Regions from separate parts of the Paenibacillus sp. FSL R10-2734 genome, predicted to be linked through region 1. Evidence: predicted binding sites of a transcription regulator. Region 1 holds the regulator's gene; the other holds the start of a gene.
What was found. Region 1 encodes LexA, which represses DNA repair genes until DNA is damaged. Its sites were predicted from a motif close to CGAACATATGTTCG; they were not measured.
Positions count from the first base shown of each region.

Region 2: NSS67_RS10610 (YolD-like family protein) is a predicted target of LexA. The motif match lies at 1,725-1,738, and genes of this name have one in related genera.

Region 1 is NZ_CP150170.1:3,827,311-3,839,540, forward strand. It holds gene NSS67_RS16700 (hypothetical protein) at 29-409, opposite strand; gene NSS67_RS16705 (L,D-transpeptidase) at 557-895, opposite strand; gene lexA (transcriptional repressor LexA) at 1,165-1,791, opposite strand; gene NSS67_RS16715 (LysM peptidoglycan-binding domain-containing protein) at 2,086-2,499, shown strand; gene NSS67_RS16720 (DUF896 domain-containing protein) at 2,611-2,820, shown strand; gene NSS67_RS16725 (hypothetical protein) at 2,870-3,397, shown strand; gene NSS67_RS16730 (HAD family hydrolase) at 3,431-4,216, shown strand; gene NSS67_RS16735 (FixH family protein) at 4,580-4,915, shown strand; gene metH (methionine synthase) at 5,033-8,470, shown strand; gene rnz (ribonuclease Z) at 8,613-9,560, shown strand; gene NSS67_RS16750 (HAD-IIA family hydrolase) at 9,845-10,633, shown strand; gene NSS67_RS16755 (DNA-formamidopyrimidine glycosylase family protein) at 10,680-11,495, shown strand; gene NSS67_RS16760 (deoxyribonuclease IV) at 11,419-12,230, shown strand, end outside.
Region 2 is NZ_CP150170.1:2,398,959-2,411,188, forward strand. It holds gene NSS67_RS10595 (glycosyl hydrolase) at 1-192, shown strand, start outside; gene NSS67_RS10600 (PH domain-containing protein) at 269-757, opposite strand; gene NSS67_RS10605 (hypothetical protein) at 875-1,435, shown strand; gene NSS67_RS10610 (YolD-like family protein) at 1,778-2,113, shown strand; gene NSS67_RS10615 (hypothetical protein) at 2,110-2,274, opposite strand; gene NSS67_RS10620 (M15 family metallopeptidase) at 2,468-3,154, shown strand; gene NSS67_RS10625 (hypothetical protein) at 3,230-3,727, shown strand; tRNA gene NSS67_RS10630 (tRNA-Leu) at 3,887-3,972, shown strand; gene NSS67_RS10635 (hypothetical protein) at 4,320-4,742, shown strand; gene NSS67_RS10640 (hypothetical protein) at 4,758-5,714, opposite strand; gene NSS67_RS10645 (DUF6809 family protein) at 5,878-6,159, opposite strand; gene ascB (6-phospho-beta-glucosidase) at 6,494-7,951, shown strand; gene NSS67_RS10655 (glycoside hydrolase family 1 protein) at 7,999-9,423, shown strand; gene NSS67_RS10660 (PRD domain-containing protein) at 9,620-10,471, shown strand; gene NSS67_RS10665 (beta-glucoside-specific PTS transporter subunit IIABC) at 10,600-12,230, shown strand, end outside.

The DNA.
Region 1 (12,230 bases):
GAATACTTATAAAGTAACTATGTAAAAACTATAAGAAATTGAAAGCCGTGATCTGATCGGTATATACAATTAGCTGTTTGTATTCGATTGGAGATTCGTAATTAGCATAGGGTCTTACAATAACCTCGTTAAGAACTATAAAGTTATAAACGAAATTTTTATCGGGATGTTCTGATCCTAGATAGGATTTGTATTCGTCGACAATGACATCATCCATCAAAGATTTTAAGTCAAATACATCCTCTTTGTTGGAGTCAGCAGGGGAGACAATACCTTGAATGCTGCCAAATGAGGTGAGCAGATTTACCTTTTTTCCACTAGCTTGATCGTTATTTAACAATAAACCGGAGAGTTTACCCAGTGCATCGACTTTAAAATCGATGAGGGTTCTAATTTTTGAGTTGTTCAAAACTAAACACTTCCTTTCAATTTGAAATCCTGTTAACAATATTCGACATATAACCACATAATTCCTAGTGCGCTATATAAAATACTCAAAAACAAAAGCCTCCCATTCATGAAATATCGAGTGGGGGGCTTTTGTTTATGGATAGATTTAATTTCTTATCGTCACTCGTGTTCCAATGGGGACAATCGCTGCGAGTGCTAATACATCCTCATTGTACATACGAATACAACCGTGTGAGACTTCGTGACCTATGGATGAGGGATCGTTAGTTCCATGTATCCCATAGTGAGGCTTTGAAAGTCCCATCCAAAATGCACCAAATGGACCACCAGGATTGGGCTGCTTGTTAATAATTGTGAACTCGCCCAGTGGGGATTGAGTTACCATTTTACCGATTCCGACAGGGAAGCCCCTGACCACAACGTTGTTATCAAGAAGATAAAGCATTCGCTGCGATAAATCTACAATAATTCGATAATTTGGCATGCGCAACACTCCTTTCTAATTAGGATATGAGCAAAACACCTAAACGGTTATTTATAGAAAATGGCCATTTTAGCGAATGGGAACAAATGTTCTATAATCGATTATTTGAGTTAAATAGCAGAAAAAATGGCTGTTCCGCGTTTGCGGAACAGCCATTTGTAAAATATAAGAAAGAATTTAAGGTATACATTATCCTTATATTTCTCGCAGAAATGATTACCTTCCCTAAAAAGGACGGTAATCTGTTTCCGCTTGGTAGGAGTGCGTGGTTAGTGGATATCTCGGAACAGTCCGATAACTCTGCCGAGAATGGTTACGCGATTAAGGCGAAGAGGCTCATATGCCGGATTCTCCGGCTGAAGACGTATATGATCACGTTCTTTATAAAAGGTCTTAACGGTTGCTTCATCTTCTTCAGTCATAGCTACAACGATATCTCCGTTATCAGCCGTTTGTTGTTGACGAACAATTACATAGTCACCATTCATAATCCCTGCTTCTACCATACTGTCACCTTGAACCGATAACATAAATACTTTGTTATCTCCAACATAGTGAGTTGGAAGTGGGAAATAGTCTTCAATATTCTCAGTAGCAGTGATAGGCACCCCGGCGGTAACCTTGCCTACGACAGGAATGCGAGCGACGGTTTGTGCGAAATGATGGACATTCTCGGAATCCTCTTGGCCTAGCAATTCTATCGCACGAGGCTTCGTTGGATCTCGACGAATAAGTCCCTTCTTCTCAAGCCGATCCAAATGACCGTGAACTGTGGAGCTGGAAGCTAGACCAACAGCTTCTCCAATCTCCCGGACGGAAGGAGGATAACCCTTGCTGCGGACTTCGCTACGTATAAATTCCAGGATCGCCAGCTGGCGACTAGAAATCTTTGACATTGGAATCAACCCCATATAGTAATGTTTGGGAAAATTATAACATAGAACTACCGTTCGCACAAACATAAGTTCTAACTATTATAAATATTAATATGAAAGAGTTAATAAATGGTAGCCTCTTATTGTTTATTTAAGCTTCATATAAATGATCAATTAGGTCTTTTTAAGATTGATATGGCTTTTTGCTATTTTCGAAAAAAAGAGAACAATTGTTCTAAAATAGTATTGAACAAAACACATGTTCGTGTTATTATGAATTTGAAAGTAAGAACAAGTGTTTGGAGGATGATATTCATGTTAAAATACAGTACATACCGTAGCATCTACGATAAAGCCCCAGTGGTTGAATCTTTAGGACATAATCCTATTACCCGTAATTCAGCTCAGATTAAAGAGATTACAGATCGCTTGCTTGAAGGATTGATGCGTTTGTTCCGGAGAGATTTTGTTATTAAACTGACATTGATCATTGTGCTCGTACTATCAGGGCTTACAGTAGTAGGTAATGTATTTGCAGGATCAACTTCTTTAATGAAGGATGAGAAGCGCGTAGTGGTTGAACGTGGAGATACACTTTGGAGTATAGCTCTTGAGAATAAACCTTCTGATATGAAGACGGCTGTATATATAGAAGGAATTAAAAAATCTAATGGGATTAAGGGTAGTCAAATTAATGCTGGAGATGTTCTAACGTTACCTATTTATTAATTTTCTAAGAACATAATAGAAAGACATTAAGAGCTTGCAGGGAGTAAACCTTGACAAGCTCTTTTTCTCATGGCAGAGTTAGAATTAATTTATAAGGGGAGGGAAAGTTTTTTGAATATTGATGAGTTGGTCGCGCGTATTAACGAATTGGCACGCAAACAGAAGAGCGTAGGCCTTAATCAAGAGGAATTGGCGGAACGTGCCAAGCTCCGTGAAATTTATTTGGGGAATATCCGCAATAATTTTCGAGCACAATTGAATACGATTGAATTGGTTGATAATGATGAGCATGAAGAAGGTAACAAGGGACTTAAGCATTAACACCCTGTTCCTTTTCATAGATATTACTGGATGACTAGGGGGAACGCATATGGCCCGTTCTTGGGAAAGAATGGTTCAACGCAACACACAGCAAATCAACAAGCAAAGAAAGAAACAGGGGAAGGAAACGATTTATGCGTCTAAATCTAAATCTCCTGGCAAGAACACCGAAACCTTTAAAGGTCGTAACATTGCACTTCCAATAGTGTTAGTAGTGCTTGGTTCATTGTTCTGGGTGATTGGTTCAGTAGATCAGGCCCAAGGCAGTGGTATGCTTATGAACTGGCTAGGAGTTGTTTTGTACTACTTACTAGCGGCACTTCTGTTCTTCCGACGTCCGTACTTGAAGGTGGAGAATGCTAGACTATCTACTATTAAATTCAATCGCGAACGCTATTTGTCAGCTTCTGATATTGAGAAAATCATCCTTTCGCGTGGAGCAGTTGTCATTAAGCATAAAGGCAAACGCACGAAATGGATTTTTACCAGACTTATGAATCGTTATGATACAGCTGCGATGGGGACTCGTCTGGAAGCATTCGCAAAAGCTCACCAAATTGAAGTAGTTCACGATTAGAAATTAACCAGCCATAGGAGAGGGAGACCTGTAATGCCAATTTCTGCCGTACTATTTGACCTTGATGATACACTGCTCTGGGATGATCGGAGCGTCAATGAAGCATTTCGTTCTACATGTGAAGCCGCCGGGGAAACGATTGATCCACAAGAACTAGAAGTCGCGGTGCGTAAAGAAGCCATAGGATTATATGAATCATACGAAACGAACCCATTTACAAAAATGATCGGGATTAATCCTTTTGAAGCACTTTGGGGAAACTTTACTGCAGGTGAACAACCGGAATTCCGTCAATTGGAGCAACTTGCACCGGGATACCGTAAAGAGTCGTGGCGTCGTGGTCTTGCAGCTCTTGGTGTAGAGGATGAAGTTCTTGCTGAGACATTAGCTAACAAGTTTGCAGCAGAGCGTAGAAAACGGGCTTACATCTATGAAGAAACGATTCAGGTGCTTGAAGAGCTGAAGGGTAAAGTGAAGCTATTGCTTTTGACTAACGGATGCCCTGCATTGCAACAAGAGAAGCTGGATGGTGTACCTGAAATCGTTCCTTTCTTTGATCACATCGTGATTTCCGGAAGCTTCGGCAAAGGAAAACCGGATAAGGATATTTTTCTACATGCCTTAGAGCTTCTTGACATTGCACCTGAGCAAGGGGTTATGGTCGGTGATAAGCTTACAACGGATATTCGTGGTGGGTTGGCAACAGGGTTGACTACGGTCTGGATTAATAGAAAAGGTAAACAGCCAGATCCTGAAATTCAGCCGGATTATGAAATCAAGCATCTTGGGGAGCTTCTTTCAATAGTCCAATCTTTATAAAGCGGAACAGAGGATTTCGTTCCATTTAAGTCATATGAAGGCAGTAAGTTCCTGGGTTACTAGGAGACTTGCTGTCTTTCTTTATTTCTTAATATCATTAAATTTTTCTATTAGTTTAACTAGTAAATGATAAGAGTCACAAGAGTGAAGCTGAATTGATGTGAAATACTGAAAAACCAATAATAATGTGTATAATAGATGAAGAATGTATAACATGAATTGGTAGATTCTTTGTATTCAAATCGATTGGGAGGACTCTAAATGAAGATTTCGAGAACAATAGTCCCTTTATTATTAGGTGCAACACTTTTAATCCTGGGGGGATGCTCATCAGACCAAACCAAACATTCTGGAGTACATAACATGAATATGAACATGGACATGGATATGTCTATGGAGCCTATTAAGGTCGAGTTACATTGGAGTCCTGAAGAGGTTGTTGTAAATCAGAAGGTGACCTTTGAGGCTGTGGTGACGCAAGACAACTCGGCAGTGGATGATGCGAAAGAGGTTTTGTTCGAAATTGTGAAGAAAGATGATGATGGACATAAAATGGAGCTTAAAGGGAAGCTAGTCGGTGATGGAATCTATCAAGCTGAAGGAACTCTTGAGACAGAAGGACAATATATTGTTACATCTCATGTAACTGCAAGAACTCAGCATTCTATGCCTAATAAAGAACTCATTGTAAAACCATGATTTATGTATAGCAATTGTATTCTATGATTACATATAATGCAGAGTGGAAAGGAAGGCTTTCCGAAATTCCATTATTCTGCTAAACTTACTCTAATGTTTTACTGGGGGGACTATACGTTGGCTAAATATACACTTGAGGAAAGCTTACAACAAAGAATATTAATTCTAGATGGTGCAATGGGCACAATGATCCAACAAGTGCCTCTAACAGGTGAGGATTTTGGTGGCGAAGAATTGGACGGCTGTAATGAAATGCTAGTCTTAACTCGTCCAGAAGTGATTCAGACGATTCATGAGCAGTATCTTGAAGCAGGTGCTGATCTCATAGAAACGAATACATTTGGTGCAACGTCTGTTGTACTTGCTGAATATGATATCCCGCAGCGGGCTCGTGAAATTAATCTAGTTGCAGCAAAGCTAGCACGCAATGCTGTTGATAAATATGATACGCCTGACCGTCCTCGATATGTTGTAGGTGCGATGGGTCCTACAACAAAAACTCTCTCTGTTACAGGAGGAGTCACTTTCCAAGAGCTCATTGATAGCTACGAGGAACAGGCAGTGGCATTGATTGATGGCCAAGTGGATGCTTTACTGCTAGAGACCTCTCAGGATACTCTGAACGTTAAGGCAGGAAGTATAGGTATTCGAAATGCGTTTGAGAAGACGGGTATCAAATTGCCAGTGATGATTTCTGGAACGATTGAACCGATGGGCACAACACTTGCCGGTCAGAACATTGAAGCCTTCTACATTTCACTAGAGCATCTGAAACCAATCTCTATTGGTTTGAACTGTGCGACGGGTCCAGAGTTCATGCGAGATCATATTCGTTCACTTTCTGCGATCTCATCAGCAGCTGTAAGTTGTTATCCGAACGCTGGTCTACCAGATGAGAATGGTCATTATCATGAATCACCGGATTCTCTTGCTCGTAAAATTGCTGCGTTTGCGGAAAAGGGATGGCTTAACATTGCGGGGGGGTGCTGCGGAACGACACCGGAACATATCCGTGCTATGTCTGAAGCACTTTCACAATTCCCTCCACGCCCGCTTGCAGGAAATCATCCACCAGCACTTTCAGGTATTGAGCCTATCTATATTGAGAATGACAACCGCCCATATATGGTTGGTGAACGTACGAATGTATTAGGCTCTCGTAAGTTCAAACGTCTTATCGTCGAAGGTAAATATGAGGAAGCCTCAGAAATTGCCCGTGCTCAGGTGAAGAGCGGTGCACAGGTCATTGATGTCTGCGTGCAAGATCCGGATCGTGATGAGACTGAGGATATTAAGCTTTTTCTAGAGCTAGTAGTAAAGAAGGTTAAAGTTCCTCTGATGATCGATACTACCGACCCAAAGGTTATTGATCTGGCATTACAGTACTGTCAAGGTAAGGCGATAATTAACTCCATTAACCTTGAAGATGGTGAAGAAAAATTCGAGCTGGTCACTCCGTTGATTCATAAGTATGGTGCAGCTATTGTTGTAGGTACGATTGATGAGACAGGACAAGCGATCAAGGCTACAGATAAATTGGAAGTTGCTAGACGTTCATATGACCTGTTGGTGAATAAGTACGGTTTAGCAGCAGAAGATATCATTTTCGACACCCTTGTGTTCCCTGTAGGAACCGGGGATGAGCAATATATCGGCTCTGCCAAAGAAACCATTGATGGCATTCGTTTGATCAAAGAAGCTCTTCCAGGTGTTCATACTATTTTGGGGATTAGTAACGTCTCCTTTGGATTACCGGAAGCGGGACGTGAAGTTCTGAACTCAGTATTCCTCTATGAGTGCACTAAGGCTGGATTGGATTATGCGATCGTGAATACAGAGAAGGTAGAACGCTATGCTTCTATTCCTGCTGAAGATCGTCGTCTTGCTGAGGAATTAATTTATAATACGAATGATGTCACGCTTGCTGCTTTTGTAGCCGCCTTCCGTGGCAAGAAGGTTGAGAAAAAAGAGAAGATTTCTAACCTGTCGCTGGAAGAGCGTCTGGCTTCTTATGTAGTTGAAGGCACCAAAGAAGGGCTTATTCCAGACCTTAATGAGGCTCTTACCAAATCAGGACCTTTGGAGATTATCAATGGCCCGCTAATGGCTGGGATGTCAGAGGTTGGACGGCTGTTTAATAACAATGAGTTGATCGTTGCTGAAGTACTGCAAAGCGCTGAAGTGATGAAGGCTTCTGTTGGTCATTTGGAGCAGTTTATGAAGAAGGATGAGACCTCGGTAAAAGGTAAAATCATGCTGGCAACTGTAAAAGGTGACGTGCACGATATAGGAAAGAATCTGGTGGAGATCATCTTATCGAATAATGGTTATCAGATCATTAATTTGGGTATAAAAGTACCACCTGAGACAATTATCGAAGCGTTTCGTCGTGAAAAAGCTGATGCGATCGGATTGTCTGGCCTGCTCGTGAAATCGGCACAGCAGATGGTGCTGACTGCACAAGACTTACGTACGGCTGGGATTGATGTGCCGATTATGGTAGGTGGCGCAGCCCTGACTCGTAAGTTTACCAAAACACGTATACGTCCGGAGTATGATGGTTTAGTACTGTATGCTAAGGATGCTATGGATGGATTGGATATTGCTAATAAGCTTATGAACCCTGTTGAACGGGAGAAAATTGCCGAGGAAATTCGAGTGGAAGCCGAAGCGGCAGTAGCAGTTGCTCCTAAGCAAGAGCTTCCTACGCTAACTAGAGCAGTTCGCTCTAAGATTTCTCCAGACGCACCAGTATTTGTTCCACCGGATTTAGAGCGCCACGTCATTCGTAATTATCCATTGGGGCATATTATCCCTTATGTGAACATGCAAATGCTGCTGGGTCATCATCTGGGGCTACGAGGTTCTGTAGAGGCGCAATTAGCTGCTGGTGATGAGCGGACTGTTGAGTTGAAAGGAACAGTGGATGACATTCTACATCAAGCGATGCTGGAAGGTACGATCACTCCTCATGCGATGTATCAATTCTTCCCTGCACAATCAAGTGGCAATGATATTATCGTGTATAATCCACAGAATACAGCCGAAATCTTGCATACCTTTACTTTCCCGAGACAAAATGTAGAGCCTTATCTGTGTCTAGCGGACTTTTTGAAGTCGGTCGACAGTGGAATTATGGACTATGTTGGATTCCTCGTGGTAACTGCGGGACATGGTGTTCGTGAGCTCTCTACAGCTCTTAAGGATAATGGAGATTATTTGCGCTCACATGCCTTACAATCTGTTGCACTTGAAGTTGCAGAAGGGCTAGCGGAACGTGTTCATCATATGATGCGCGATACATGGGGTTTCCCAGATCCTGCAGATATGACCATGAAACAAAGACATGGTGCAAGATATCAAGGGATTCGTGTATCCTTTGGTTATCCTGCATGCCCAGATCTGGAAGATCAGGGACCATTATTTAAGCTGTTATCCCCCGAGGATATCGGTGTCCACCTTACAGAAGGCTTTATGATGGAGCCTGAGGCTTCCGTTTCGGCAATGGTATTCGCCCATCCAGAAGCACAGTATTTTAATGTGGAGAAGCTGTAATTGTTTTATGTTATACACCGGTCTGTAGTGGGATTGTATCCCTTTCAGCGGAACCTCCCGTAACTGGGGGGTTTTTTGCTGGAAGTAGGACGTTTAGAATAAATAAGAGATTGTTCAAAATAAGAAGAAGGGAGGACAAAGTATGGATTTATATTTTTTAGGTACGAATGCTGGAGTACCAACTTTGCAACGCAATGTAACTTCGGTTGCATTAAGGCTACTGGAAGAACGTCGTAGTATTTGGATGTTCGATTGTGGAGAAGGTACTCAACATCAGGTTCTTCGCTCACCGATACGCCTAGGAAAGCTGGAAAAGCTATTCATAACTCACTTACACGGGGATCACCTATTTGGCCTTCCTGGTCTGTTATCAAGCCGTGGATATCAGGGAGGGACATCGCCGTTAACGGTGTACGGACCTCCTGGTTTGAAAGCATACTTAGACATATCCTTGGCTGTAAGCCAATCCAGAATTCCATACAAGATTGAGATTGTCGAGCATACAGGAGGAACTGTATTCGAGGATGATGGATTTAAAGTTGAGGCTGCATTACTAGAGCACCGTATTGACAGTTATGGTTACCGGGTAACGGAAAAGGATAGTCCTGGGAGCCTCAATACGGAATTGTTGAAGAGTTATGGCTTAAAGCCGGGGCCGTTATATGGGAAATTAAAAAAAGGTGAAGATGTTACAACTGATGATGGTGTGCGAATCAGCGCTGCTGACGTTGTCAGAGAACCTAAACGAGGTCGTATTGTTACGATTCTCGGAGATACAAGACCTTGTTCTGGAGCTTTAGAACTCTCTCTTGATGCGGATCTAATCGTTCATGAAGCAACTTTTGCTCATGATCTGGCGGAAATGGCGTATCAATATCATCACAGCACAGCGGTTCAGGCCGCTGAGTTAGCGAAGGAAGCCAACGCAGGACAACTATTGCTGACTCATTTCAGCTCTCGTTACAGCTCATCTGAGGAGTTGATTCCTCTACTTGAGGAGGCTTCACTCGTATTCCCAGAGACATTGTTAGCTGAGGAATTCAGTGCATTTCCGGTTTCTCGAAGGCTCAGTGGGCAATTGAGGGGATGATTATTTTCCGGGAAAGCGCAGGAAATGACAGTGCTATGCTAAAAAATGCTGGATGAGACTCTCGTTCGATTTCATTCGACGAAGTGTGTTAGATTTAATGTAAACACAGGGTAAAAGACGTACGAAAAGCTGGAAGTATTGCCGAAAAGCAGTAGGAAATATCTCCAAACGAAAAGAAATAGTAACCATTGTAAGTCCAAGCTGGGCCTAGGCTAAGCGTTTCTTAATACTATTAATAATTTACTATATTAATTAAATTTATTATGGAAATAGAGGGATTAATTATGGAACAGATTAAAGGAGTATTGATTGATCTAGATGGTACGTTATACCATGGGCATAAAATGATTCCTGGTGCTGATCTACTGATTAAAAGTCTACGTGAAGCGGGCATTCCTTTTTTATTTGTTACCAATAATTCTTCGCGTACAGCAGCTAATGTTGCTGCACACTTATGTGGAATGGGAATCGATGCAAAAGCTGAAGAGGTATGTACCTCTTCAATGGCGGCCGCACGTTACATAGCGGAGGAATCACCTGGGGCTGCAGTGGCGATACTTGGAGAAGAGGGTCTTCATATGGCTTGTGTTGAAGCGGGACTCCGAATCGTTACAGAGTCGCCTGACTATGTGGTACAGGGCATTGATCGCTCCTTCAACTATGCTTCACTCTCGCAAGCCTCGCGCTGGATTCTAAGCGGTGCTAAGTCTGTGCTCACAAATCCTGATCTGATGCTGCCATCTGATGATGGCGTTATGCCAGGCGCGGGTACGATTGGTGCTGCCATTGAGGCTGCTAGTGGTGTAAGCCCAGTAGTAATTGGCAAGCCAGAATCTCATCTAATTAAATTTGCGACAGATCTTCTTGGTATTCAGCCGGAACATGCAGTAGTTGTCGGTGATAATATGCGTACAGATATAGCTGCCGGAGTAAATGCGGGCTGTCGTACAGTTCTTGTATTTACGGGATTAACAAATGCAGAAAATCTTGACCACTATAAAAGCCTTACTGGAATCACACCGGATGAAATTTGTGCCGATTTAACTGAACTTAAAACGTTTCTCGGTGTATAATAGCTAGGATCTTATTACTTCACCAACCTAGAGGGGACGATGAGCTATGCCGGAATTGCCGGAAATGGAGAATTATAGAAAGCTGCTGAGTCAGCATATAATAAATGTACCAATATCTGATGTTATCGTGAACAGAGAAAAATCAATTAACATGGAAACAGACACTTTTAAAAATGCATTGATCGGTGCACGTGTTGTTTTTGTAGAACGGCGTGCTAAGTATATTTTGTTTCATCTTCATGATGGACGAAGACTCCTTTTACATTTGATGCTAGGTGGACTACTTTTTTATGGCACGGAGGAAGAGCGGCCGGATCGTAACACACAAGTCGAAATCGTATTTGGAGATCATATTCTTTATTTCATAGGACTTCGCTTAGGGTATCTACATTTGCTGTCGGTTAAGGAAAGCGAAGCCACAATGGGTAAGCTTGGACCTGAGCTGCTGGATCGTCGAATGACACTGGAACGTTTTACAGGATTATTAAAAGGACGTCGAGGTGCACTCAAAAGCCTACTCGTGAATCAGCATGTTATGGCTGGAGTTGGAAATTGCTACGCCGATGAAATTGCTTTTGAAGCTGGACTTTTGCCTTCTGCGCTAGTTCAGAATTTAACAGCTGAATCCATAACTCGTCTTTATGAGAGCATCCAAAAGGTATTAACTGAGGCCACGGAAATTGGTGGATATATGGAAATGCCTTTTATGACTGGGGATACCGTTACAGGTTCATATAATAATCAATGTAAAGTCTATGATCGTGAAGGCGAGTCTTGTCTTCGTGATGGGGGAACGATTATCAAAACAGAGCTTTCTGGACGCAAAGTATTTTACTGCCCAGATTGTCAGCATGACGTTTAGTCCCAAAATAGGGGCTCATGTCAGCATTCGCGGAGGTTATGGGAGAGCAGCCCGATCCGCTTGGGAGAGCGGTGCGACATGTTTTCAATATTTTCCTAAGAATCCGCGTAGTTTGAAACTTAAACAGCTGGATGTCCGAGATACAAGGAATTGTGCTCTTTTTTGCCAGGAGAAAGGGATCGCTTCGATTGCTCATACTCCTTATGGAATTAACATGGCGGCAGGTATAGATGATGCTACTCCGCGTAAGGTATATGTAACCTCTCTATTAAATGATCTGGAGATTGCAGAGGCTTGTGGTTCGTTAGGCATCGTTGTTCATTTTGGACATTTTGGCGGAATGGAGCCGTTACAAGGATATCAAAATATTATACAATGTATGAATGAGACGCTTCAGTCCTGGGAAGGTCGCGCCAAGCTGCTTATTGAGAATCAAGCGGGCAACCATGGAGTTGAAGGGATCACTCTTGAAGAACTCGTGAAAGTTCGAGAGCTTAGCCAATTTCCGGAGAAGATTGGATTTTGTCTGGATACCTGTCACGCTTACGCAGCTGGTATCTGGAATCCTGAGCGAACGGAAGATTTCCTAGAACGAGGAAAGCATCTCGAATTTTGGCCACATCTTGTCGCTGTTCATCTTAATGATTCTAAATTTCCTTATGACTCAAGACGCGACAGGCATGCTGGAATCGGACAAGGTCATATCGGAGAGCAGGGGCTGAAAAGCTTATTGAC
Region 2 (12,230 bases), 1.4 Mb from region 1:
CTGATCATTGACAGTTGGGTGAATCAGAGCGGACAGGAGCGAAAGGGAAACGTGAATCTGATTGCCGGCAAGCTGCAAGAAATTAAGGTGGAGTATTATGAGAATAACGGCGATGCGCGGATTGTTTTGCAGTGGGAAAGTCCAAGCCAGCCAAAGGGAGTTATTCCAGCAGGGGCGTTCAATCTTCCGTAAGAATATCTGTATCGAGCGTCGAAGCGCAAGCAAAAAAGCCCCGGATTTTGGGGCTTTTTTAAATGTGGAAATCGTCTTAGATTTGTTCACGGTAGCTAATATTATTGGCTATCTTCTCGTCACGCACGGCTTTGCGCAGAACATCTTTGACTGTTGGGGCATCATGGATTTTTCGAAAAAGAAGCTGAGGCGCTGAGGCGTCATCAGAGAATACAGTTAATGAACCAATGCCGAGCATCCGGTCCATGATAGATTGTTCTACGGATAAATCGCGTACACGAAGTAATTCGATTTCTTCAACATTTTTACCGATAAGTCCGGTCTTTACCATAATGCGCTGGCTTGTAATGGTGTATGTAGTCGTGTTGAGGCGTATGATTCCTTTGAGACGGTCCGAGATGCTAGCAGGTTTGCCTTTCCAGAGTACGACTTCCTGAGTAGTTTTATGATTTGCTGATGAACGATGGGTGGTTACTGGAGCGGCGCCGTCAATGCTAGATCCACATTCTCCACAAAATTTAGCGCCCTGCTTATATTCTGATCCGCAGGCTGTGCAATAAGGCATAAATACTCTCCTTTCCCGATTACAATTGAAATAATTATAACATAATAGTCATTTTACATAAATTTCATTTGCGCTTTACACAAACCGACATTATTCTGTTAAGTGGAGGGATAAATAATGAAAAAAGTGTTACTAATAGGAACGCTAATGTTGACTGTCATCCTTAGCGCCTGCAGCAATAATAATTCAACTTCATCAGCACCTGCCTCAGAAGAAGAAGTGCAGGAGATCGTGCAGAACTTCTACAATGAAATGTCCAAACTTGAGGAATTAGGAAAATCATCTTTAGCGGAGTTCAACGAAGCCATCGCTGCTTATTCAGCAGGAGATCTTTCGGACAGGCAGCTGGAGAAGACGATTAACGAATTCCAGAAGACTTCAACAGACCTATCCGATCAGGCTGAGAAGGTGAAGATTTCATCTAGCTTGCCCGAAGACATTCGTAAGCTGCTTGATGAGTCTAAAATCGCTTTTCAAAGTGCTTATTCTTTAAAAGAACAAGCCTCTCAAGGTGCTGATTCCGCAGATGTTACTGCTGAGCAGTTCGAGGAATTGAATCAGAACGCTGACCTAGCGATGCTGTACGGCATTTCCAAGCTCAATGAGGCAAGGGAAGCTACTGGACTCATAGATGCTGATGGTCAGACCATCGCTGAGACAGGGAACGTTCAAGAATAGATCGGAATTTAGGCGCTGCACAGTTCAACTGTCAGCGTCTTTTTGCTGCGATTTTTAACCTAAGCAGAGGTAATACTGCCAATCCTATAAATAAGCCGGCTACGATACCTTTTGTAAGGTCTGAGAGTGTACTGCTTTGATATACAAGGGGGGATAAACACTTTTTCAAGTGGAAAGCTCCTCTCGATCAGATATACATTATTATACAACTTTTGGGATAAAGAGGAGTGTTGAAAAATGGTATCTTCTTCCTGATTATTGATTAATCAGCGAAGGTGTGGATATAATACAAACATGCGTTCGTATATAGAGGAATAGTATAGAAATTAGGGAGGGGTTACCATGGGCAAAAAGCTGGAGAAAAACGGACTGTGGGAAAGCAGTCGCATGATGCTGCCGGAGCACAAGATAAGAATTATTAGGGATGAACGGGAGACGCTGCGGCGCATCAAGCCCATTTTGGATGATCAGAAGCTGGAAGAGATCGAATGTACATTAGCCTTGTCGTTACGGAGTCATGTGCGCGTGACTGTTGTGCTGTTTGATCCCTTTGAGAATACGACATTAAGGGGTTTTGTGACTTCCATTCACACCCACTCGCGTGAGTTTAAGCTGCAGTGGGCGGAGGAATGGAAGTGGATCAATGTGGATGACATTGTTGAGGTTTACATCGTCTAGTGCTGAGAAGCGCTGCCTTCACTTTTTTCATAAGCAATTAGGGTCACGGTTGGGTTGCCAGTCAGATGTGCAATAGTAGCTTCGGCATTCCGAATAATTTCGAGTGCTTCATCCTGCTCGCTCAGTGCTGCAACTTTATAGCTATCGCTATGAATGTCCATATGATCTCCACCTTTCGTTAATATTTTGTCCTTTTTTTGTGGAAATGATCCAAGGTGGGGAAACTGTGAAGGGGACTTTCAGGTCAGATCTCGGAGGGGTTCCGGGGTCTTTTTTTATGTGCAGATGCAGGCGGGGGTATTAGTACAAGCAAATGGGGACACGAGATCATTGATTATACCAAGGGGTGATTCTATGCTGACTTTGGATCAAGTGAGGAGTAAATCGGCGGCGCGTCTTGTCGGGCTTCATCCTGTCTTGACCGCAGGGGCGAATGCTTTGATTCAGCAAAGCTATGCCAGAGGAGTGCCCATCGTTATTACCCAGGGGTTGCGGTCGATTACTGAACAAAATGCCTTGTATGCGCAGGGGAGAAGTAAGCCAGGACCTATAGTTACCAACGCCAAAGGGGGGACCAGCTATCATAATTATGGGCTAGCGTTTGACTTTGCGCTTTTGCTGCCGGACGGAAATAGTCTTTCCTGGGATATGAATCGTGATGGTGATAAGGATAAGACAGCGGACTGGCAAGAGGTTGCTCAGGTGGCAAAGCGGCTCGGATTAGAATGGGGAGGGGACTGGACTTCCTTTAAAGATTATTCCCATCTGCAGATGGCCTTTGGCTTAACCACAAAACAACTTCGGGCAGGCAAGCGCCCTACGACGGATCAGGTCAATGAAGCTTTAAAAAAGATTAACGGGGAGGATGACCAGGTGAATAAAGACGTTAAAGTAACGATAACCTTAAACGGCAGTAAACTTACTGAGGGCGTGCTTGATACCGGCATAACATATGTACCCGTGCGGATTCTGGCTGAGGCGCTTGGAGCAAAGGTTACGTATGATGCTGCGAGCAAGACTGTAAATGTAGTAAAAGAGTAAGGGAATTATGTATAGACAGTGCCATCCAAGGGGAAATTATCAGTGATAACTAACTATAAAGGGAGGCATAACGCTGTGAACAAGCTGATAACAAGCCTTGCATGCTGCACTGTACTATCAATGAGTGTAATGGGAGCTAGTTACGCATCTAGTCCAACTGGGTCAGCAGCTTTGGGTGGTATTCCAAACGCGAATACTGGCATGGATGGTACCGTGAATAACACTCGGATGATGAATACGGAAGGCAATCTAATGAACGGCACAACGGGAACGATGAATAAAAATGAGAGCATTATGAAAGATAAGATTCGCACGGGGGATAATTACAGGCCTAACACCTACAACACCAATAACTACAATCAAGGGAACAACCAAGGAAACTATACTCGGGATAACTACAACAGAAATACCGTATCTCCACTATCCAACACTACAACGGACGGCAGATATCGGGCAACCAGTACAACTACGAATACTGCGACAACGAGCAGAGGTTCTAACTGGGGCTGGCTCGGATTGTTTGGACTCTTGGGTCTTGTCGGAATGAGAAGCAGAAGTGACGAACGCAGATAATCGACATGCATATAACCCGTGTCGGCATACGCTGAAACGGGTTATTTTTAATGTGATAAATTATTTTTCGAAAAAGGATTGCGCGTTGTCGATATTCATGATATTATATTTCTTGTCGCGTTATACGTAAACAACGTATGAAGCTTCAACACATAATATGCCGGGGTGGCGGAACAGGCAGACGCACAGGACTTAAAATCCTGCGGTACGTGAGTACCGTACGGGTTCGACCCCCGTCCTCGGCATCAATAGTAACAGTGAAAGGCGCATTCAAGTGAATGCGCCTTTTCTCTGCACGTAAGTTAGAAAAGGATAATTTAATTAATGAATCGAATTAAGCATGTGATGAAATCTGTGGTTCATTGAAAAGGTATGTGCCGGGAAAATAATGGCTGTAGGGGAGCACTCGGGAGAGTGCTTTTTTTGTTTAAAGCTTAGGAGTACAAGTATGGTGTGTACAAAGATTTGAATTCATCAGATCCAATGCAAGAGCATATTTATAAGGGTTACCAGGGTAGATGAGGGCGATGCGGGTGGTGCAAACTGTGATGAGTAGTTTAGAAGATGTCTCATTGAATAAAAGGAGGTAGTTATGCAGGATTTTGCAATGTCGATGTTATGGCTTTGGATTTGCTATTTTATAGTGACTATTATTGGAGTTTTACATACCGTATTTAATATTTATGTGTTAAAAATGAGTCCAATGGACGAAAAAGGTATGGGGGAGGGATATGAAAAAACAAAGCCTTGGCATCCTCTTTATAATGTCATTCTGTTTTCTATATTTGGTTGGCTATATATGCGGGGATTATCTGTACCCAACCTTGAAGAAGCTCTTATTACGGGGGCAATATGGGCCGGAATTTGCATTATATTTGATGTTTTGGGCTGGGTGATCATTAAACACCCTTGGAGTCTTTCTTTCAAAGAATTCTATATTCATTATCAGCCATGGATTACACTTATATATTTGGCTATTTTTATTGGTCCTGTAATCGGATATTTTTTCATTTAATTAAATTAGAACTAATTAACGAATATAAGTGCCCAAACCGCTTGTTCCCCTAATACAAATTTCAGCTAAAGCTGGAATACTTGAATAAAAGGGATCGCTGAGATCTTCATTTTCAGGCTGGTCAGGATGATCATAGCCATAGATGTGCATTTGTTCATGAATAACAGTCTCTGCTAACATTTCAATGGTATCGTGATCCTGAAAATTTATCCAGATATCATGCCCTCCTAATCTAGCACAGCCTAAAACATTTTCTGTCCCACATGGACACTTATCATTTATATCATGATAAGTGAATTGAGTTTGACCATATACTCCTTTAACTGCTAAAAGTATTTCTGGGTGTGAATTACAGGAACTACTTTTTGATAATATAAGTTCATGAGCCTGCATTAATAGTTTCTGTTGATCAATTGATACCTTATAGCTTATGTTCGTATAATGATTGATTTCATAATTGTTAAAAATATCCGGTTCTGCTTGATCTGGAGAAAATAAATAAATAGTTATATCTCCTTCATTAATTAGCACAGGAATTCCACCGCTAAATCCTTTTTCACGTGCGTATGTATCTATAGCTTTATACCATACTAGGGGATTTTCGATGTCGGGACTATTTAAATTCCCAACTAAATCTCCAACTTTAAGCATTTGAACCGTACATTTAAATTGGATGTATTTATTATACATGGAAGGATCGAGGCCGAAAATTGGAATAGCTCCATATCCTTGTAAATTTTTTTGGCTGAAAATATCTATTACATTTCGAAATGCTAGTTGCGGTGACGAGAGGTCGGTATTTAAACCTTCGTGGGAAATTATTTCAGCACCATCAGTTTTGATTTTTAAAACTCTTGTTTTAATACCCTCCAAAGAGTCTTCAATTATGGGAATTGCAACTAAAAAATCTGATGACTTGTTTTTCTCAAAGTATTCATAAACCCCAATAAAAGCCTTTTGGTAATCATACATTTTTAAATTCCTCCGTCCATATATTTTCTGTTACAATTCCCCCTTCCTAGATAATTATTCAAGTATTTTCATATGTTTAGAATTGTTGTGAGACAAGAGTGTTAGTGTTTGACGAGCTATAGATAATAGAGTCCCTTAGTATAAACACACAGGAATTACTCGGTTAATTACGGGGGGTTGTCATGAAAGTACTCAACTTACTGGCAAGTTCCTCTTCCCCGGTTAAGACCTCGATCATGACGCCAGCACCTAAGCGAAATCCATACTTGAAAATAGTTGTTAACTCCATGCCATGAGTCTGAGCATATAAGTCTAATAACGCTTCCAACTCGTCGAACTCTTCCTCGGATAGTCGCTCCTTCCAAATTTTTATGCTTTCAGATGTTTTTTGGCTTAACTTAAGGTATTGCGGGTCATTAGATGTGACATGTTCATTTGGATGCAAGCTACCATGATCTTTTGAAAAATAAATGAAGTTATGCCAGGGTACTTACGCCAGAACATCGCTAATGATAAAAGTGTTTATTCCGTGGAATGTCTCAAGGAGAGGAAGTTGATTTTATTTTTGCTCTATGTTATGCTCTCGTTACTGACAACCACATATCAATGGACATTCGTTTATTGGATTGTTACTGTGTAAACAGGCAAAACCTAAACTGATGGTAAAATGACAGACTCCTGTGGAGTTTGCTTTACCTTGAGTTTAGGTTTTTTTTGTTATCTGACCTATATTCAACAACTATATCATTCTCAATTTATGAAAGAGAGGAAGGAAATATATGACAACAGCAAAAAAAGGTTTCCCCGAAAACTTCTTATGGGGAGGAGCGACAGCTGCAAATCAGCTTGAGGGAGGATACAATCTTGGTGGTAAAGGCCTTTCAACAGCAGACATGATTGCTCATGTGCCAAAGGAGCTTCGTAAAGGTGGACATGCGATGGAGATCACCTCAGAGCGCATTGAAGAGATTTTGTCTGGGGCAATTGAAAAGCTCTTTCCTAAGCGATTCGGCGTTGACTTCTACCATCGTTTTAAAGAAGATATCGCGCTGTTTGCAGAAATGGGCTTCAAAGTATTCCGGATGTCCATCCACTGGGCTCGTATCTTCCCGAATGGCTATGATGAGACACCGAATGAAGAAGGTTTGAAATTCTACGATGAAGTATTCGATGAGCTTCGTAAATACGGAATTGAGCCGTTAGTGACGCTGTCACACTATGAAACGCCACTTGCTCTTACTCAAAAATATAATGGTTGGGCAAGCCGCGAAGTGATTGGGCATTATGTGAAGTATGCGGAAACGGTGTTCAATCGTTATAAAGATAAAGTTAAGTACTGGCTGACGTTTAACGAAATTAATGTCATGCTGTTTAGCCCATACACCGGTGGCGGTATTCTGATCGATAAGGTAGAGAACAAACTTCAAACGGTATATCAGGCGCTGCATCATCAATTTGTGGCCAGTGCGATTGTGACAAAACTTGCCCATGAGATTATCCCAGGCTCCCAGGTGGGTTGTATGCTGGCTCGTATGGAAACGTATCCTAACAGCTGCAATCCAGAGGATGTTCGCTTGGCGCAATTCGAGAATCAGATTAACCTGTACTTTACGGATATACATGCGCGTGGTGAATATCCAAATTACATGGCTCGTTACTTTGAAGAGAACAACATCGTTCTGCAAAAAGAAGTAGGCGATGATGAGATTTTGCTGAATAACACGGTTGATTTTATTTCTTTCAGCTATTACATGACCGTAACCAAGTCAGCTTCCGCAGATCTGGAGACAACAGCAGGAAACCTTACTGGAGGGGTTAAAAATCCTTATCTTGAGGCATCTGACTGGGGCTGGGAGATTGACCCGATCGGTCTGCGTGTAACGTTGAACAACTTCTGGGATCGTTACAATAAACCGCTATTCATCGTTGAAAATGGTCTGGGCGCATACGATAAGGTGGAAGAAGATGGATCTATCCATGACTCCTACCGGATTGACTATTTGAGTAAACATATCGAACAGATGAAGGAAGCGATTAAAGATGGTGTGGATTTGATCGGATTCACCAGTTGGGGTCCAATCGATCTTGTCAGTATGTCTACATCAGAAATGTCAAAACGCTACGGCTTCATATATGTGGATCTGGACGATGAAGGGAACGGAACCCTGGCTCGCTCCAAAAAGGATTCCTTCGAATGGTTCAAGCAGGTCATTGCTTCTAATGGAGAAGTATTGTAAGTCCGTGAAACGCAAATGATAACTACATCGTGAGAGGATGAACAACAATGAATAAACCATTTCCACAGGATTTCTTATGGGGTGGCGCTGTAGCTGCCAACCAGCTTGAAGGTGCATACAATGCGGATGGGAAGGGACTATCCGTACAAGATGTTTTGCCACATGGGATTACAAGTCCTAGAACGGACGGGCCTACACCAGATAACCTGAAGCTCGTAGGGATTGATTTTTACAATCGTTACAAGGAAGACGTTAAGCTGTTTGCTGAAATGGGCTTTAAAGTATTCCGTACGTCCATCGCTTGGTCTCGCATTTTCCCTAAGGGGGATGAACTGGAACCGAACGAAAAGGGTTTACAGTTCTATGATGATCTTTTTGATGAATGCCATAAGTACGGGATAGAACCACTGGTAACCATCTCTCATTATGAGACTCCACTGCATTTGTCCAAGACCTATAACGGCTGGGTGAATCGTAAAATGATCGGTTTCTACGAACAGTATGTGAGAACATTGTTCAATCGTTATAAAGGGAAAGTAAAGTACTGGCTTACGTTTAACGAGATTAACTCTATTTTAGAAGAGCCTTTTATGAGCGGTGGGATCTTTACGCCAAAAAATGAGCTTTCAAAGCAGGATCTTTACCAAGCCATTCACCATGAATTGGTTGCAAGTGCACTTGCTGTGAAGCTTGGCCACGAAATTATGCCAGAAGCGAAAATTGGCTGTATGGTGCTTAGTATGCCAACGTACCCGCTCACACCAAATCCCGACGATATAGTAAAAGCGATGCATGCTGAACAGCGCAATGATTTGTTCGCTGATATTCATGCCCGCGGATACTATCCGAAATATATGGATCGCTACTTCAAAGCGAACAATATCAACATTCACTTTGCAGATGGCGATGCTGAAATATTGAAGCATACAGTAGACTTTATCTCGTTTAGTTACTATGTAAGTATTTGTGAGACGGCAGATCCAAACAAAGGCAGCAAAGGAAAAGGAAACTTATTTGCCGGTGTAGAAAATCCTTATCTTAAAGCAAGCGAATGGGGCTGGCAGATCGATCCTCAAGGACTTCGTGTGACGCTTAACAAGTACTATGATCGTTATCAAAAACCACTCTTTATCGTTGAAAATGGTCTGGGTGCATTGGATGAGCTCGTTACAGACGAGAATGGGAATAAAACCGTCATCGATGATTACCGGATACAATATCTGAATGATCATTTGGTTGAGATAGGGAAAGCTATCGAAGATGGTGTTGAAGTGATGGGTTTTACAGCCTGGGGCTGCATTGATCTTGTTAGTGCATCGACGGCGGAGATGAAAAAACGTTACGGATTTATTTACGTAGACCGCAATAATGATGGAACAGGAAGTCTTGAGCGTTATAAGAAAAAATCATTTGAATGGTACAAAGAGGTTATCGCAACAAACGGAACAAGTCTCACAGAGTCGAATTCCTGAAAAATAGTGTAATCCAGCAATCGGTAAAGCGCTTTCACTAAATCGTTGTCATACGGATACCTGTGTGGTATAATTGACCCATAGCTAATTAGTACTGGATTGTTACTGTTAAATCAGGCAAAACCAGAAGCGGGGTTTAATCCTGCTTTGGTTTTGCCTTTCTATTTTATATGCCATGCTAAGGTGATGTGATGACATGAAAATTGAGAAGGTGCTGAACAATAATGTAGTTACCGTGATTGATCCAGGAGGAGACGAACGGGTCGTCATGGGACGAGGAATAGCTTTCAAGAAACATTCGGGCGATTTAATTGATGATAGCTTGATTGAAAAAGTGTTTTCGCTTGAAAGTAAGGAAGTGTCGCAAAAGCTGAAGATGCTCCTATCGGATATCCCGGTTGAATATGTAGAATGCTCGGATGAAATCATACGCTATGCAGAAACCATGCTAAGTGAGAAGCTTCATGAAAGCATATACATTTCGCTAACGGATCATATTCATTTCGCTATAGATCGGCACCGGCAAGGCATGCAGCTGAGAAATGCGCTGCTGTGGGAAATTAAACGCATGTACCGAAAAGAATATGCGATCGGCATCAAAGCACTGTCCATTATTGAAGAAACGCTAGGTGTTCTTTTGCCAGAAGACGAATGCGCATTCATTACAATGCATATCGTAAACGCACGAATGAATGGTGAGATGAGAGAGACCGTTAGTATTACCAATATTGTTAAGGATATCTTAAACATTGTACGTCGAAGCTTTGTAATCGAGCTAGATGAGGATTCATTAAGCTACTACAGATTTTTGACACATCTCAAGTATTTTGCTCAGCGTGTGGTGCAAGGCACGGAGATTAAAGGCAAAGAGGAAGATAATTCCCTTTATGATTTGGTAGCTAAGCAATATCTTAATGCTAGTGCTTGTGTAATGAAGATTAGTGACTATACGCGCAAAATTTATGGAAGAATCTTATCCAAGGAAGAACTGCTATATTTAACGATTCACATTGAACGGATCGTGAGAAACGAACAAACAGTTGAATAGTTTAGGATTGTTACTATATTAGGCAAAACCTAAACATTGAATCATGATGATAAGCTCTTTGCTTTGTCATGATTCAGTGTTTAGGTTTTTTGTTTCTTTTGATAACACCGAAGAAGGAGTGAACCATCATGGATCAACAACAATTGTCCAAAGATATACTAAAGCTGGTTGGGGGCGAGGAGAACATTGACCAAGTAACCCACTGTATGACAAGACTTAGATTTAACCTGAACGATAACAATAAAGCTGATAAAAAAACACTGCAAAATACACCGGGTGTTATGGGTGTCACGATTAACGGCGGACAGTTCCAAGTCATCATCGGGAATGATGTACCTAAAGTATACAATGCGCTAGTAGGCAATATGAGCAAATCTCCGGATGGAGGTACTACCAAGTCCGAAGTAGCTAAAGAAAAGAAAAACCCACTGAGTGCATTGTTCGATTTCATCTCCGGGGTATTTACACCGATCCTTCCAGCGATTACTGGAGCGGGAATGATCAAAGGGATTATTGCTCTGTTGGTAACGCTGGGCTGGATGAGTGATAAAGGTTCTAGTTATCAAATTTTATCTGCAATTGGTGATGGGGCGTTTTACTTCCTGCCGATTATACTAGCGATCAGTACAGCACGCAAGCTAGGAAGCAATATGTTTATCGGTGCAGCCATTGGTGCCGCGATACTTCATCCGACAATTACCACGCTTCTTGGAACAGGGGATAAGGTTACCTTTGCGGGTCTTCCGGTTATAGCCGCAACTTATGCATCCTCGGTTATTCCGATCTTGATTGCAGTATGGCTCGCTTCATACGTAGAAAAAGCGGTCGACAAGATTACTCATGCTTCTTTGAAATTGATTGTTGTACCAACGGTTACTTTGCTCGTTATCGTACCGTTGACGCTTATTGCAGTTGGACCACTTGGAGTAATTCTTGGTAACGCCTTGACTGATGGCTTCTCATGGTTATTTGATAATACAGGTCTGTTTGCAGGACTCATCATCGGTGGTACATTCTCGTTGCTCATTATTACGGGTATGCACTATGCACTCGTACCAGTTATGATCGGCTCGATGGCTACACTCGGTTATGACTATCTTATTCCAATGATGATGGTTGCGAACTTTGCCCAAGCGGGGAGTGCACTAGGTGTATCCCTCAGATCTAAAGTGAAACAAACTAAATCCTTAGCTATGTCTACCAGTATAACCGCTTTTATGGGGATTACTGAGCCAGCGATGTATGGGGTAAATATGCGTTACAAAAAACCATTTATCGCTGCTCTGATCGGTAGTGGTGTCGGCGGTGCGTTTATGAGCTTGTTCCACACGAAAGCTTATGTTATGGGTGGTCTGGCTGGAATTCCCGGAATTCCTATGATATTGGGCGGAACCGCTGTATATGCCTTTATCGGATTCGTTATTGCAATTGCGGTAGCAGCAGGATTAACTTACATTTTGGGTTTTGAAGAAGGGTCTGCAGCAGCAGTTGAAACAGCAGTTAAAACAGCACAAACACCTCAAACAACTCAAGTGCAACAGGTTCCAGCGGCACAGGTGAATAAAGCTAATGAAGCGAATGAAGAAGCAAAACCGCAAGATCAGGAAGTTTTTAGCCCGATTACTGGTGAAGTAAAGCTGCTCAGTGAAGTCAATGATCCAGCTTTTGCAGAAGAAATTATGGGCAAAGGGTTTGCTATTCAACCTACTGAAGGTCGGGTAGTGTCTCCGATCAATGGAACAGTCTTTTCACTCTCTAA